Regions from separate parts of the Solibacillus sp. FSL W8-0474 genome, predicted to be linked through region 2. Evidence: riboswitches for the same ligand, from Rfam matches in the RefSeq annotation. Region 2 holds a riboswitch; the other holds the start of a gene.
The links. Region 2 has a riboswitch for FMN ahead of ribE (riboflavin synthase). Riboswitches for the same ligand answer to the same signal wherever they lie in the genome.

Region 1 (8,261 bases), 780 kb from region 2:
CATAGTAACGGATTTGTCTTGCCGTTAAGTCGGTTAGTTGCATAACCATGCTAATCGGCAATAACGGCATCGCTCTTCGAAATTCTCGACTCATCCTATCGCCTCCCTTTCTTGATTTAACTTTAAATCAATGTAAGGTACTTTGTCAATTCAATGTTATAAAAACTAACATACAAATATTAGAACGTTTTAATCGCATAATTCGAACGATTTTAACGTCTTTATATACATGGCATGTTAGATTTATAAACAAATAAGGAATTCTGGTACAGAAAGTTCGCTACAGGATACTTTTCAAATTAATTACGCCACTATTTACATAATTTACTCTTTTTTTAATTAAACTTATTGTTATTGTTAACTTCAAACGTCATGTTGGTTACATTCATGTATAATACTAAGCATGAGGATCGAGGAGGAAGTTTATGTCAAAGTCTAAACCAAATATTGCAAAGTCCATCGGGCAAAAAATTATAGTTATTTTAGGTGGTTTTATCGCCGCTTACGGATTGGAAGCCGTTTTAATTCCAAATAATGTATCGGATGGCGGGATTACCGGAATTAGTATCGTCATCTCACAAACAACTCCATTAACATTGGGGATGCTAATTGCATTACTCAATATCCCTTTTATTTATCTTGGGTATAAACAAATTGGAAAAAGTTTTGCGATCAATTCAGTTATCGGTATCGCCTCTTTGGCAATCGGGACTTCACTTATGCATCATGTTCCAACAATAATAGAAGGTGATGCACTGTTAATTACCGTTGTCGGTGGTATTATTTTAGGTATTGGTATGGGTCTAGCACTTCGTAATGGTGGTGCATTGGATGGAATTGATATGCTAGCTGTACTGCTATCAAGAAAGCTGCCATTCGGAACAAGCGATTTAATTTTATTTTTGAACTTCTTCGTATTTATCATCGTTTCATTTGTATTCGGTTTTAAAGGAGCATTATTATCTGCAATCGCATACTACATTGCATCAAAAGTAATTATTATCGTTGAAGAAGGATTAAGCGGTTCGAAAACTTATAAAATTATTACAAGCGAGCCAAACGAAATGGTCGAAACAATTCGCGATCGTTTAGGCCGAAGCGCTACTTTCAATACAGTGTATGGCGCATACTCAAACCAGGAGTTTAGAGAAATCACTTGTGTCATTAACCGTATGGAAGAAAGTAAAATAAAGGCCATCATTCGTGAGGTCGATCCTAAAGCTTTCGTTACTGTTTATGAAGTAGTCGAAGTAAGTGGCGGGACATTCCAAAAGCGAAACATCCATTAATATAGATAAGTAAAAGGATGAATTAAAAGCATATGCTTTCAATTCATCCTTTTTTTGATTCATGTTATTGATTACCTACAGCATTACTTTTGTCGGTACCCGGAATGCATAAACCAATCACTACCCCAATAACTGCAGGTACGATCCATCCCAACCCTATCGAATAGAACGGCAAATAATGTGCATAAATTTCAGAAATTGTTGTTAAAGCATTCATTTCAAATGCTGGGACATTATTGATCAATGCATTATAGCCATCGATAACACTAATAAAGAATGTAAATAAAATAGCTGTCGCAAAAACTGATTGTTTATAACCAAACAACGGTCCGAAAAGCGCTAAAATAATTAAGACAATTGCCAAAGGATATAAGAACATTAACACCGGTACTGCATATGTAATTATATTTGTTAATCCGACATTTGCTATCACAAACGATACAATACATAACAATACAACAAATGCTTTATAGCTCACTTTTGGAAATACTTCATGGAAAAATTCGCTACATGACGTAATCAGCCCAATACTTGTTTTGAGGCAGGCAAGTACAATAATAATAGCTAATAAAACCGCTCCGTACGAGCCAAAGTAATAATCTGCTACAGCTGCAAAAATTTGACCGCCATTCTCATAAGTTCCTATCGCCGTTACACTCGATGAACCCATATAAGTAATGAGACCGTAAATTAGCATCATAAGAGCCATTGCAAAGATACCTGATTTCCAAGTCGCTTTTGCAATTTCCTTTTTATCGGTAATACCCGTTCGTTTAATGGCATGTATCACAACAATACCGAATGCTAGTGAAGCAAGTGCATCCATCGTATTGTAACCTTCTTTAAACCCTGTCATAAACGCTTCATTTATATATGCCCCAGCAGGCTCGACAAAATTACCCATCGGCGAAAATAAACTAATTCCGATTAATACAAACAGAAAAACTAAAAATGCCGGCGTTAAATATTTGCCGATAATATCCATAATTTTCGCTGGATTTAATGAAAAGTAAAATACGATAGCAAAAAATACAAAACTAAACACTGCAAGCCATAATGTGATTTGTGATGGATCGATAAAAGGTTCGAAACCAACTACAAAAGGTACCGTAGCAGTACGCGGAATGGCAAAAAACGGTCCAATCGTTAAATACAATGCCAATGCAAATAGCAAACCAAATACCGGGTGTACTTTACTTGCTAAATCACGCAATCCATTGCTTCCAGATAAACCAATTGCAAGAATACCTAAAAACGGCAACCCTATTGCCGTTATTAGAAAACCAATTAATGCAAGCCAATAATTCGTACCTGCTAATTGTCCCATTTGAATCGGGAAGATTAAATTTCCCGCACCAAAAAACATACCGAACAGCATTGTGCCAATAACTGCGTATGTTGAAAATGGTATTTTTTTCTCCATCGTCATCTCTCCTAAAGAAGTCATATCATGTTGGTCTTTTGACGAAATAGCCCGATTTTTCACAACAATGTACATTATGATAACAGTGAATTACTTTGAATTCAATAGCAATAATTATTTCCATATAACTTTAGACACATAGCCTAACAATCTATCAACAAATAGAAAGGAGTTATGTCATAAAATCAACTGTTCATGACATAACTCCTCGCTGTATATTAAGTTAAGCTAAATATTGTCTGCGCTGTTGTTCAATCCATACACGCATTGAACGGTAAATCATCGTCACGACAACTAGCATCATAATTCCTTTAACAATATTAAATGGTAAAATACCCAATACTATTGTTTCATACATATCATATTCAAAGCCTAGTAGATACGTATACATCGGCAGGAACGCTACGTAGTTTAATATAGCCATTCCCAACGACATTACTACTGTTGAAACGACTAAGCCTGAAATCAACCCTTTTGCGGAAGGGAATTTTTTATAAATATAGTAAGCTGGTAAAATGAATAATACGCCTGTTGCAAAGTTTGCCATGTGACCAACCGGAATTCCTTCTGGCGCCCCTGTATAAATCCAATCAAGTACATTCTTTACCAATTCAACAAGAATGCCCGCGACAGGTCCCATTGTAATCGCCGCTATTAATGCAGGTACATCACTAAAATCAATCTGCAAAAATACAGGAAACCAAGGTAATGGGAAGTTCAGTAACATTAAAATGAACGAAATCCCACTTAGCATTGCGATAGTTACAAATGATCGTAACTTCAAAGTTCTCTTTTGCATAGAAATCTCTCCTCTTTGCTGATTCCATCTCGCAAGAAGAAAGGACGTATCAAATCATTCATGAAAAAACCCTTATGCAAAAAAGAGCATAAGGGAGAAATAGGCACACTTAAATAAAGTCTACTCATACATTTGTAGTGACTTCCCTTAAATTTATGTATACGAAAGATATTTCGCTCATAATTAAGGAAATTATTAATGGTACTACAAAGCACGACATTTTCATAAAATGACGACCGTACCTTCACCTTCTCCCATCCAGACTATACTGTCGGCTTTGGAATCACACCAAATCCTGCACACAAAAGTGGCTCGCGGGCTCGAAAAGTTTTCTGTAACGTCCTCCAAGTTAATGGTCAGAGGTTACAACTTTAATTACCGCCGGTCGGGAATTACACCCTGCCCCGAAGATGAATCAATATGAAATTATGCAACAAAATACTTGTTACAATTTCTATTATATATATAAAAACGGAATTGTAAAGACCATTGCTTACAATTCCGAGTAAATTTATTTGAATTGTTTAAAAATTATAGAATAGGATATTTCCCGCAACTGGCTTCTCCAAAGGCTTCGTAAAGTCAAAACCACTCCAATTTTCTTGCACAATTTGTTCAAATTTAATTTGTTTATCGAAACTAGCAGCTGTTAATAATAACCCTTCGATCATACGCATCACTTGAGCGGGATCATATTGTTCTAAATCAAGCGCTTGGTCGAATGTTACTGTTACAATTTCCCCTTCATCTTCTACTGTCAACGAAACTCCAGGTAAAATGACTGTTCGATATATATCATTGGCTTCAGTTGTCATATTATTTATCGCATCCGTTACGTTTGGAAAGGTCATTCGGAAGTTAGGACTTAAATAAACTGCCCCATCCCTCATTTGATACATAAAATAATTATATTGTGTTTGTTCACTTTTCAATGGTATTGACTGCCCCATTTCGCCAACATGATCAAAATAAGCGATTTTTCCATTAGTATCTTCAATTTGTACTTCTTCATACGAATTGCCAAATGTATCTACAAGGGAACCGAAATAATTCGATAATGTAGCCGAACTTGTGTCATATCCGTGGTCCTCGGGTAATGTGTGAATAAGTTTATTTCCTTCTTCACGCAATTCGCCTTTTAACGGATGATACTCATTAAATCCAAGCATTTGCTCATCCAGCAATGGACTAAACGTTTTATAAAGCTCCAATGCTGTCGGTTTATCCGTGCCAAGCTTATCAACAACAACTTCATTAGGAATTAAAATACTCACAGGAACACTTTCTGCATCGTCCCCAGCAAGACCAATTTTGAATAATGTCACTCCTTCAAGCTGGCTTTCATAAATTAAAGTTTGTTGTCCTTGTGTATCCATTGAAAAGTTGGAAATTGTCGCGGATTCACTTTTTGAAGTTGCATCTCCAGCCCTACTCATTTTGGCACTTTCTTCCGATTCTGTAGTCGCCATATCAAATGTATTTTCCATAGAGATAGACTGATCATTTCCTAAAAACTGTGCACCAATCAAAACTATAATAAATAAGGAAGCGATAGATACTAGAAGCGGCGCCCAGCGAATCCCTTTTTGAGTAGGCTGTTGTATTTGAGGCGGCTCTTCACTAAATGCTCCTTCATCCTTTAAACGATTAAATATTTCATCCTTTGTCCGATGATCGGTTACTTTTGGGGCCTGTTTTAGAAGTTGCTCCAGGTTCTCCTCATCCCAACGCTCCTTTTTCATAATGAATTCGCCTCCTTTCCATCTTGAGCTTCCAATAACTGTCTTAAATTTTTTAATGCCCGGTGCTGCGTCGTTTTTACCTTACCTGGGGTCCATCCTAATATATCAGCCGTTTCCTGTATTGAAAGTTCCTGAAGATAGCGCATAATAATCACCATCTTCTGATCTCCCGAGCATCGTTCCAATGCTAGCAGTAATCGGCTTAGTTCATCGTTTAGTTCCATTGACTGTTCTGGTGAAGGGACAGAGCTTACAAGCTGCTCTGTTTCCCAATCAAATGCGGTAAATGCATGCTTATCCCGAACCTGTTTCTTTCTGAAATAGTCAATTGCCACATTTTTTGCAATTGAGAAAAGCCACGTTTTTTCAGAGCTTTTTCCTTCAAAGCGTTCATACGATTTCAGTACACGTACATACACTTCATGGGAAAGATCCTCCGCCGCTGTACGATTTTTTACTAAATAAAACAGAAAATTAAAAACATCCTGATGATACATATCGTATAATCGATGGAATATGGACTGTTGCACCCATCCCACCTCCGTTCTAATAATTTGTCGTTTTCAAACAGTAAAAGTTACAATACCCTGTAATATTATATGAATAGCTTGTTAAAAATAAAAGTTTATCACTTTGAGAACAAAATGATAAACTTTTCCTACTACAATTTCTTAAGTTAGTGGTAAATAAAATGTAAAGATTGTTCCTTGCTGTTCCACACTATCTACAGAAATCGTACCGTTATGTGCTTCTACTATATTTTTTGTTATTGCTAACCCTAAGCCTGTTCCACCTTTTGAACGCGTCCGTGCTTTATCCGCTTTATAAAAACGTTCAAATACGTATGGTAAGTCATCTTGTGGTATACCTTGGCCAGTGTCGCTCACTTGAACCTTAGCAAATTTCTGTTCATTTGTTATCGATACTGTAACTGAGCCTTCAGCCGGTGTATGACGGATTGCATTATCGATTAAATTCGTTAACACTTGCTCAATTCGGTCTTCATCAATCGGGATAAGCGCATCCTCCGAAAAGTCAGTTTCAAAAAGAAGATGTACATGATTTTCTTTAGCTGTCTGATCAAACTTATGCGTCATACGTTCGATTACCGACACTAATGGGACGTCATCTTTATAAAGACTCATATGACCTGACTCCATTCGTGCCAAATCCAATAAATCCGTAACGAGTCGGCTCATCCGTTGGGACTCATCATAAATAATGCGAATCATATCAGTGCGTTCCTCTTCTGTTGTGACAACACCATCTATAATAGCTTCTGAATAGCCTTGCAGCATCGCTATCGGTGTTCGCAACTCATGTGAAACATTGGCAATGAAATCCGATTTCAGCTTTTCTAGCTTTGTTTCCTCTGTTTTATCTCGTATAACAGCGACTGCACCACGAATTGAATCTCCGCTATAGAGCGGGCTGATTGTAATACTATAATAAGATTTCCCCATCTGTAGCTCTTCGTCAAGCTGATCTTCAAAACTCAGGACATGGTCAAGCATTTGATAGAGCTCTTCCGGAATCGGCCTCGAACTGTTTAAACCTTTTTCAACAAACCATTTTTGAAGCAAACGCTCCGCCGGGGGATTACTAACTAAAATTGTCTTATCACGATTAAAAGTAATTACGGAATCTGTCATCGATGTTAAAATACTGGATAATTGCTCTTTTTCCTGATTAATCACTTCCAAATGATGCTTTAATTGACGGCCCATTTGATTAAAGGCTACAGCCAGCTGACCAATTTCGTCATTCTGCTTTATTTCAATTTTAGAATCGAATCGACCCTTTGCCAATTCAAAAGCGTGTTCACGCATGTTACGTAATGGCAACGTTATTTTGGAAGAAAGGAAAAACGCAAAAATTGTCGTCAATATGAATGCAATGGCCGCTGCCAAAAAGACAATTTTCGTTGTTTCATTACTTGTCTGATTTAATGCGTCCGGGTTTTTGTAAATAAATACTGCCCCGTGTAACTCTTCGTCACTTTTTAACGGGAAGCCAAGAACGATATATTTCAAATTTTTATTTTCTTCAATGTTCGAAGGCAGGAGAAGCTCTTTAACAATCGGCTCATTTGATTCATAAACTTCCCCTAAATCCTCGTTCGAAATAATATTTTTCTGTATTTCCTCTTTATTCAATCCCTCTTGCATTGAATACAGTACTTCATTTGGATTTTTTGCAATGAGGACATTTGTCGTTTCCGTTAATAACTCGGAAATAATTGCGAATTGTTTATCATCCAATTCATCCTCATCAACAATACTGGCGATGGCTGCAGCAGTTTGTCTCAAGGAAATTTCAGACTGTTCATTATGATAGCTTTCAAGAAACTCCAGCATAAATACCGTGAAAATAAACAGGACAAATGAAACGAGAAGCAAAATGGTTACCCATAGCTTCCCGACAATACTTGTTGCTATTCTAATCATTTACGACCTCAAATTTATAGCCGACACCCCACACAGTTACAATCATTTTCGCCGCATTTTCAGAGACGCGGTTTAACTTTTCACGTAAACGTTTAACATGGGTATCCACCGTACGAAGGTCGCCAAAGAAATCGTAATGCCATACTTCTTTTAGCAGTTGTTCACGGTCAAATACTTTATCTGGTGCTTTCGCTAAAAAGTATAATAATTCATATTCTTTTGGTGTTAAATTCACTTCTGTACCATCCGCTGTTACACGGTGCGCATCGTGATCAATAGTTAAGTGTGGGAATACAACTAAATCCTTAGATGAAGAAGCATTCGCTACCGGTGAAAATACCGCTGATCGACGTAAAATAGCTTTTACACGCAGCACAACTTCGCGCGGACTGAATGGCTTAACAATATAGTCATCCGCTCCCAGTTCAAAACCTTGAACACGGTTTGCTTCTTCTCCTTTTGCTGTTAACAAAATAATCGGTGTTGTTTTCTTTTCACGCAGCTCAGCGCAAACTTCTAAACCGTCTTTTTCAGGCATCATAATATCCAGTAAAATACAAT
Region 2 (8,261 bases):
CATAGCCTTCAATTATAAATCCGCACTCTGTACAAATAATGTATTCAATAATGGACCCAAACCCTAATTTATTGATGGGGGACATGACACTATGACCACTGTGCTGGCCCTTTCCTAATTCCGTCGAACTGCATTTTGGACATTCATTTACCTTTGTAGAATGACTCAATTTCTTCACTCCTCGTTTTGCTATACTGATTCCGTTACTACTTCCGAACTTTTTGTCTCTGGTTGATTATTTTCCTGAGATTGTTTTGTATGTTTTTGTATAACGTTATTAATATTAAAGAAAAGTCCCATTACGATAATGGAAAATATCCAGCCCGCTACTTTTTTATAGATGAGCATGTCCCCATATCCATCAATACCATATTTATTTAGCAAAAATGCCGTTAACCCTGCCATAACAAGACCCCGAATAATAAACACCGCTTGGATGATTTGGAACCATTGGAAAATACCCTTTTGAAAAAATAAAGTTTTGCTGTCTTTTCGGTCATAGCCCTGCAAATATGCAAAATCTATCGCAATATATAATGAAAAAGGCTGCTTTATGATGAATAGAATACAGTATATAAAAGTATAAAAAAGACTTAAATAAATGCCATTTATAATCATTTGCTGCGCTGAACCTGATAATAAATCCACAGTTGTACCAATTAGCATCGAGCTTAAAATAAATAATCCCGTTATATTAAATTGTCTATCCACAATAAAGCGGTAAAGGGTATAAAGAATTCCAGGAACGGTGGAAAGCAGCATCGCAACATAATCCCCTAAAGGTTCCCTACCAAAATTCCAAATAATATAGGGTAAAGCCGCATAAAACAGCAGCTCAAGTAGAATAGAATTTTTATTCGACTGTGGTTTTTTTGCCATAGAATCCTCCATATATATCAAATGTAATTACAATTATAAGGCCCATCACCATAACATGGGGTTGCTTTTCTAATAAAATTTCACTTGATTGATTGGTGGGCTACGGCAAGACAGCGCTAAAACCACGTGATACGTGTCTTTATCACTGCCTTTATTGCCGTTTGCGAGGCCCACCAATCCCAAAATTTTGCCCTCTTTATAAAGTGAAGTAAAAAACACCCAATCAAGCCGCTTGCGCTATCGCGAGGCGGCGGAGAGCGGTAATGCTATGTTTTATCTCTTCATTTTTGCAGAAATTCACTTTATGCCAAGTAGAGTGACGCGGAGCGGAGGGTGAGCCGTCAAAACACTTGCTTCAACGCGTTTTCCCCGTAGCGTAGCAGAACGGACTTAATTAGAAAATATTATTTTTCGATTTTGTCATCCCCAACTTATACTGATGAACCAATTATAAACCTAATTGTAATAAAATGGATTATTTTATTTCCTGAGAAATTGAATGAAAATTAAGAAAATAGGTAGGTGAGTTATTTGCAATCCTGCAATTAAACTAACTTTGATAAATTAGCGACTAAAGGCAATAAAAAGTACAGTGCAACAACCGTGTAAAATAAGGCTCTTTCTCTTCTGGCTATAAATGAAATACATATAACAATAACCGAACCAGCTGTTAATGCAGAAAAGAAAGGACTGCTTAACAGAAAGCTAAATATAATAGAAATAAAGAAAACGAAATAGGAAAAGCTTTTTAATTTTGAAAAGAACCCTAGAGCGCCGGTTTCTGTAATTTTCCATTGACCTAAATAATTATGCTGATTTTTATTAGGTTTTATCGATAAATTCTCCTGGTCAAACCGCACGTAGATCGGCTGCATGTATGGTACACATCCTTCTACTGCCTCGTAGCCCCAATAAAAAGGCTGACCGTCAATTTGAAAAGGCACAATGGGAGGATATTTCGAATCGACTATAGTTTGTTTATCCAGATCATTATATTTAGGGGAAAGATACAGCTCTGCATCATAGGAAAAAACAACTCGCTGCTGTTCTAATTGCCCGAAATATGCGGTCCATTTTAATGTTCGGACATTACTGAATAAAAATTGGGTTTTTTTCTTCTTTTGAATATAGGCCATGCTGCAATCGACTGGAATCCAGCCCGTTTGTTCATCAAAAAATTCGTTCCACACATGTGCATTCATCTTGCTGTTTGCCCAACTGCCTACAAGGGATCTGCACGGGATACCAATAGAACGGCAAAGGGAAGAAAACATAAAAGCATACTCGCCACAATCACCTTGCTTCGCCTCTAAAAAAGACTTGATGCCTCTCCCCTTAGGCGGGTACATATATTTAAAATGATTGACTACATAATGGAAAATGGCCTTTGCTTTTTCCATTGTCGTTACAGCGCCAGCCGTTATTTCATGTGCTAAATTTCTCATCTGTTCATCCACAACAACAAGTGTGCCGCTGCGCAAATAAAATGCCTTTTCTTTATCCGTAAGCATTTTTTGTTCACTTTGTTTATACGTATCGACGGAATAGTTCATTTGAAATTGTTCATTTTCCTTTAAAGTAAAATAAAAGAGTTCATTGTTTCCGTCATCAATTACTTTTTCTTCAGGGGAATGAGTACAAGTCACGCCAGGGTGATCCATCGGTAAAGTAGTCCATATCCTTGTTATGCCTTTATTTGAGTTATGATACGAATATGCTATGTTGACAATATTTTTCATTATAGACACCTTTTCTTTTCCTAGTTTTTAAAATATTCTGGATATTTTTATATACGGATGCCCACCTTAAAAGTTTCATTTTTATTAACGGAATAACAAGTTAGTAGAGGTATATGGAATGAGGCTTATGGAAGCAAGAAGGTCCGAAATGACTATTAGTATTCTAAATAATCTATGTTACAATAATTTTCAAATAAAATAATTTCCTTCGGGGTCGGGTGAAATTCCCAATCGACGGTGATGAGTTTATCTCTAAGCCCGTGAGCCGCTTTTTGCGTGCAGGATTTGGTGCAAGTCCAAAGCCGACAGTATAGTCTGGATGGGAGAAGGAATAGCAACGCATTTTTAAAAATTTGATTTGAAATGTGATTTTTTGCTATACACTTTTCCCGTCGCGCCAAGTGATGGGATTTTTTTATTGAAAATTTTATATGAATTTCCTTCGGGGTCGGGTGAAATTCCCAATCGACGGTGATGAGTTTATCTCTAAGCCCGTGAGCCGCTTTTTGTGTGCAGGATTTGGTGCAAGTCCAAAGCCGACAGTATAGTCTGGATGGGAGAAGGAAGCAATGTCATGCGTTTTTTGAAATTTGTGTTCAAAAGGCTTATTTGATGCTGCTAAATTTCCCTCTCATCGAACTCCGAATTCAATCGGGGTTCTTTTTTTACTTTTAAAAGAGGTGAGTAGGATGTTTACAGGAATTATTGAAGAGTTAGGAACTGTGGAGCAGATTATTCAGTCCACACAAACGATGGAATTAGCCATTCGTGCAAGTAAAATTTTAGAAGATGTAAAGCTTGGAGACAGCATTGCGGTGAATGGAGTTTGTTTAACGGTGAAAAAATTTACGTCCAATTCATTTTTTGCAGATGTGATGCCTGAAACTGTTAAAGCAACAAGCCTGCAACAATTGACTGTAGGTATGCATGTCAATTTGGAACGGGCAATGCTGGCGAACGGCCGTTTTGGCGGACATATTGTATCTGGTCATGTTGATGGTATCGCAATCATACAGCGGAAAAGACCTGTTGCAAACGCGGTTTATGTAGATTTAGCGATGGACCGTACTTTAGTTGCACAGTGTATCGAAAAAGGTTCTATAACAGTTGATGGCATAAGCTTAACGATTTTTAATATGACAGATACACTCGTTACCATTTCCTTAATCCCTCATACGTACGAACAGACTGTGTTGGGCTATAAAAAGGCCGGGGATGTTGTGAATATTGAAACAGATTTGATCGGGAAATATGTGAAAAAGCATTTACAAAATCAAACGGCAAGTACGATTACAAAGGATTTACTGCAACGTACAGGGTTTTAAAGGAGTGGGAAAGATGAATACGATAGACGAAGCAATTCAAGCATTAAAAAATGGTGAAATTATTATTGTAGCCGACGATGAAGATCGAGAAAACGAGGGTGACTTTCTCGTTTTGGGCGAATTTGCAACACCGGAAAATATTAACTTTATGGCCCTTCATGGCAGAGGATTAATATGTACACCTATATCTCCAGCCATCGCTGAAAAACTATGTCTTCATCCAATGGTCCAAAGTAATACAGATACATATCAAACGGCTTTTACGATTAGTATCGATCATATTCAAACAACGACAGGAATTAGTGCATTTGAACGTTCAGCAACGATCTTGGCATTACTTGATCCAGCAGCGAAGCCAGAACATTTCCATCGTCCTGGACATGTTTTTCCACTCATTGCAAAACAAGGAGGCGTCATAGAGCGCCGTGGTCATACAGAGGCAGGGGTAGATCTTGCCAAATTATGCGGGTCGATGGAAGCGGCGGTCATCTGTGAAATTATGAATGAAGATGGTTCAATGGCGCGGATGCCACAGCTTGAAAAACTCGCACTAAAACATCAGCTGAAATTTATTACGATAGAAGATTTAGTTCAATATATAAAAATAAACACAATGTTGGTATAAGAAGGAGCATATGAAATGGGTAAAACATTTGAAGCGCAATTAGTAGGTACAGATTTAAAAATCGGAATCGTTGTCGGCCGGTTCAATGAATTTATTAATGATAAATTATTAAGCGGTGCAATTGATGGATTAAAAAGACACGGTGTAAATGAAGATAATATTGATACTGCATGGGTACCGGGTGCATTTGAAGTACCGTTTGTAGCGAAAAAAATGGCTGAAACCAATAGTTATGATGCAGTTATCGGATTAGGAACTGTCATTCGCGGATCTACAACACATTATGATTATGTATGCAATGAAGCAGCTAAAGGAATTGCAAAAGCGGGCTTGGATACAGGGGTACCGGTTATTTTCGGCATTGTCACAACTGAAAATATTGAGCAGGCGATTGAGCGCGCAGGGACAAAAGCGGGGAATAAAGGCTATGACAGTGCGATGTCTGCTATAGAAATGGCGAATTTAAATAAGATGTTTTAATTTCATAAATAAAGGGCTTTTCGGAAAAGATTCATTCAAATTTTCGAAAAGCCCTTTTTCCTTTTATGCATTTCTTACATAGCTTCATCAATCCATTGTGATTATTTTTTTGCCAGTTGGGTAAATAACTGTGAACACTTATGGAAGAGGAGGTATTATAATGGCCGCTAAAAAGGAACTAGCTTTACATGAGCAACTTGAAGTCCATGAAGTACTGATTTTTAAAACGAATTGTGTGACAAAAGGGAAAATGTTTGTTGATTTTGTGCAGGATGCAAAATTAAAGGAAATTCTTGAAGAAGACTTAGAACTTTCGGTTAAGGCGATTAAGGATTTAAAAAAAGTGCTTGCTGACGCAAGTAAATAATACGTGAGGTGAAAAAAATGGCGACAAAAAAATCAGAAACTCAAACTGAAGAGCTAAATGTATCAATCATTGATGATATGGCAATTGCGACAGATTTACTACTTACATCGAAAGCTGCTGTCAGAAGTTTAGCAGTAGCTATTACAGAAACTGCGACACCTTCTGTAAAAAAACTATTACGCCGTGAGCTTGATAATGCGATTGACACACATGATAAAATTGCGCAGTATATGATTAAAAATGAAATGTATCATGCCTATGATTTACAAGAGCAGATGGAGCATGATCTGGAAAAAGCGGATATTGCTTTAAAATTAGCGAAATAATAGTTCAAAGCGGCTGAAGTTTAATCAGCCGTTTTCTTCAACGTAATATTACCGTATCGATTAACATTCCTGCCGTATACGCAAATTTGATTTGTAAACGTTATTTAGAATGATTCTGTATGCTTTATCAATCTTTTATTGGAAGCTTAGACAACAATAAATTGATTAGGAAACCACTGATAGTAAATATAATCGTCCCGATCAACACCTTTACTAATGACACCTCGATATCCACAATATGATCAGTCTCCTGTGTTATTTCAAGTACTGTCCACCAGTTATCGATTGAGGATTCATATATGGCAAAGTATAACCATATTAAAAAACAGAAGGATACAAATATAAAAATCCCCATTTTTTTATTCATAACACACCTCCTATACAACTTTTCGCAAAATCAGAATGTTATACCCATTTAATCTTTCTGATATTTTTTATTCTGAATAGCAAAGAAAATCCAAATCATTACTAAGAAACTAGCAATTCCATTTATCGAAGAAAAATTTATTTTAAATATCCACCTAATTATGTCTTGGCTAATTATAGATATTAGTGTCAAAACGCTGACTAATAGCAAGGAGTGTAATATTAATTTTGGGAAACGTATTTGAGAAAGTCGTGGGAAATTCATTATATTATCACCTAGTATTGAAGAATTCTAATAATTCAATTATACACTTTATTAGTAAGGGCGCCTCTATTATTGTGAGTTATTTTATTCCGAGCAGGTGACATATTGCATGAATTTTAGTGTGGTCTTTAATAAAGATTGATAATTAATCTGTAAGGATTACAATTTTCTTATTCCACAAACGGGCCATTATCTTGAATAACGCCTAATAAGAAAAACTGGATATTTATGTTAATATATAGAGGGTCTTGTGAATAAGTGAACTTAAACTAAGCAGGTTAGGTTGAAAAAGCGTCCAATTGATAGGGGGATTTAGTATCAGTGAAGAAGTTAAAATATCTGAGTTTGATTCCATTATTCTATTTTGTCTTAATCCTTTCAGGTTGTAATGAGCGTGTAGACAATTATTACTTGTCGTTAATGGGTGAAAGTGATAATTGGAGTTTAACAAACTATGAAATTGTTCTAACTCAAGAGGACTTTAAAGCAGGTAACGGAACATTAAGAATCAAAGATGAGAATGAATATATGACAGATTGGTTTGAGTTTATTACCCATGTAGTTATTAACAATAAAGATACAGTAGTTCATCACAATATGGAAAGTGGCCCAGGTACAGATTTAACAGAAAAATCGACTGGAGCAATTGAAGGGCCAGCGTACTTTAATGAAAATAAAGCCCCGATAACAATTGAGCAAGTTGATAGCATCTATATGATTGTTAAATGGAAGGATAATAATAACAAAGTTGAAGAGAGAATCGATTTATATAACAAGATAAATAAAGAACATTCTTTCTTAAACTAACGAGAGATTTTAGTTGAATAACAAACTTCCACAATCGGGCGCAATTCTTTAATAAGGATCACACCACTTTTCATTAAAGGGCCATATTGTTGAATAACATTTATATAGGGTAGTGTCTGAATAGATTAAAATTTCGCCGATAAGAAATATGTTAATAAGCAAGATGGCACCATGGTAAGCTATTTTTAAAGGGGGAGTTTAATTAAGTGAAAAGAAAATTATTTTTCAGACTTTCAATAGGTTTGAACATATTACTCGTGGCAATTGTAGCTTGGGGAATTATAAAGATGAACTTCGTAAAGGAGCAAGTTGTTGTTACAGAAGTCCAAAGTAATTTAGTAGAGTTGGAAGGCTTGATCGCTAACCAGATGGAAGATAATTGGTCTGAACCTAATTTGGTTACAACTGAATTAGGCGATGTATTAAACGGTATTTGGCTTGGAATGACAACTGGCAAGCAATTGGGAACGCTTTCTAAAAGTGAAAAGGAAATTCTTGAACATTTATATTTCAAGTTAAACCAATTTCCAACTGATGAATTATATAGATTTGCTGATTTAACCGTAGAAGATAAGCGGAACTTTGAAAACTTAAGGGAAGCACTTCGTGAAGTTGGATTAGGATTACGTATTACTAGAAGTGCCAATATGAATTCTTTTATGAGCCAAGCAGAAGCGTTAAATAATAAAATTGAATCCCCATTAGTTCCAAAATGACAGTTTGTTAACCAACACCCCCAAATAATTGAAAGTGGGGTGTTTGCGATAAACTCACTAACTCAACCCATGCTCCCCAGAATATTATTTTATAGGACCTATGTAGCATATATTTTAAAACCGTGTTATGTTATTTAAAGAAATACAATAATTACAAGCAGCGTGTTTTTCAAAAGCATTGACAAGATGAAAATTAGCAATTACTCAAAGGAGAACAACAATGTATAAACTCAATTCAAACACAGCTATTCATCCGACGTTACAAAACTATTTAGATGTCTTACCTTTATTCCATTCGATGTTACCAGACTTAGCTATCGGATTAACTGATACAGAAGAATGGATCGCTTACTTTCCAGGGCGAAA

Region 1: another riboswitch for FMN. It lies ahead of NYE67_RS06325 (ECF transporter S component); the one in region 2 lies ahead of ribE (riboflavin synthase).

What each region holds. Positions count from the first base shown of each region.
Region 1 covers NZ_JBBOQJ010000001.1:1,295,197-1,303,457, reverse strand. Annotated here, with positions in the region: gene NYE67_RS06340 (MerR family transcriptional regulator) at 1-94, opposite strand, end outside; gene NYE67_RS06335 (YitT family protein) at 426-1,289, shown strand; gene brnQ (branched-chain amino acid transport system II carrier protein) at 1,354-2,712, opposite strand; gene NYE67_RS06325 (ECF transporter S component) at 2,936-3,511, opposite strand; FMN riboswitch at 3,754-3,927, opposite strand; gene NYE67_RS06320 (hypothetical protein) at 4,036-5,253, opposite strand; gene sigX (RNA polymerase sigma factor SigX) at 5,250-5,783, opposite strand; gene NYE67_RS06310 (ATP-binding protein) at 5,925-7,700, opposite strand; gene NYE67_RS06305 (response regulator transcription factor) at 7,693-8,261, opposite strand, start outside.
Region 2 covers NZ_JBBOQJ010000001.1:2,075,961-2,084,221, reverse strand. Annotated here, with positions in the region: gene NYE67_RS10215 (transcription initiation factor TFIIIB) at 1-169, opposite strand, end outside; gene NYE67_RS10210 (VC0807 family protein) at 190-879, opposite strand; gene NYE67_RS10205 (transglutaminase-like domain-containing protein) at 1,425-2,618, opposite strand; FMN riboswitch at 2,819-2,953, shown strand; FMN riboswitch at 3,053-3,187, shown strand; gene ribE (riboflavin synthase) at 3,308-3,943, shown strand; partial or broken gene ribB (3,4-dihydroxy-2-butanone-4-phosphate synthase) at 3,957-4,565, shown strand; gene ribH (6,7-dimethyl-8-ribityllumazine synthase) at 4,584-5,048, shown strand; gene NYE67_RS10185 (spore coat protein) at 5,209-5,415, shown strand; gene NYE67_RS10180 (spore coat protein) at 5,433-5,741, shown strand; gene NYE67_RS10175 (hypothetical protein) at 6,718-7,179, shown strand; gene NYE67_RS10170 (hypothetical protein) at 7,386-7,895, shown strand; gene NYE67_RS10165 (methyl-accepting chemotaxis protein) at 8,116-8,261, shown strand, end outside.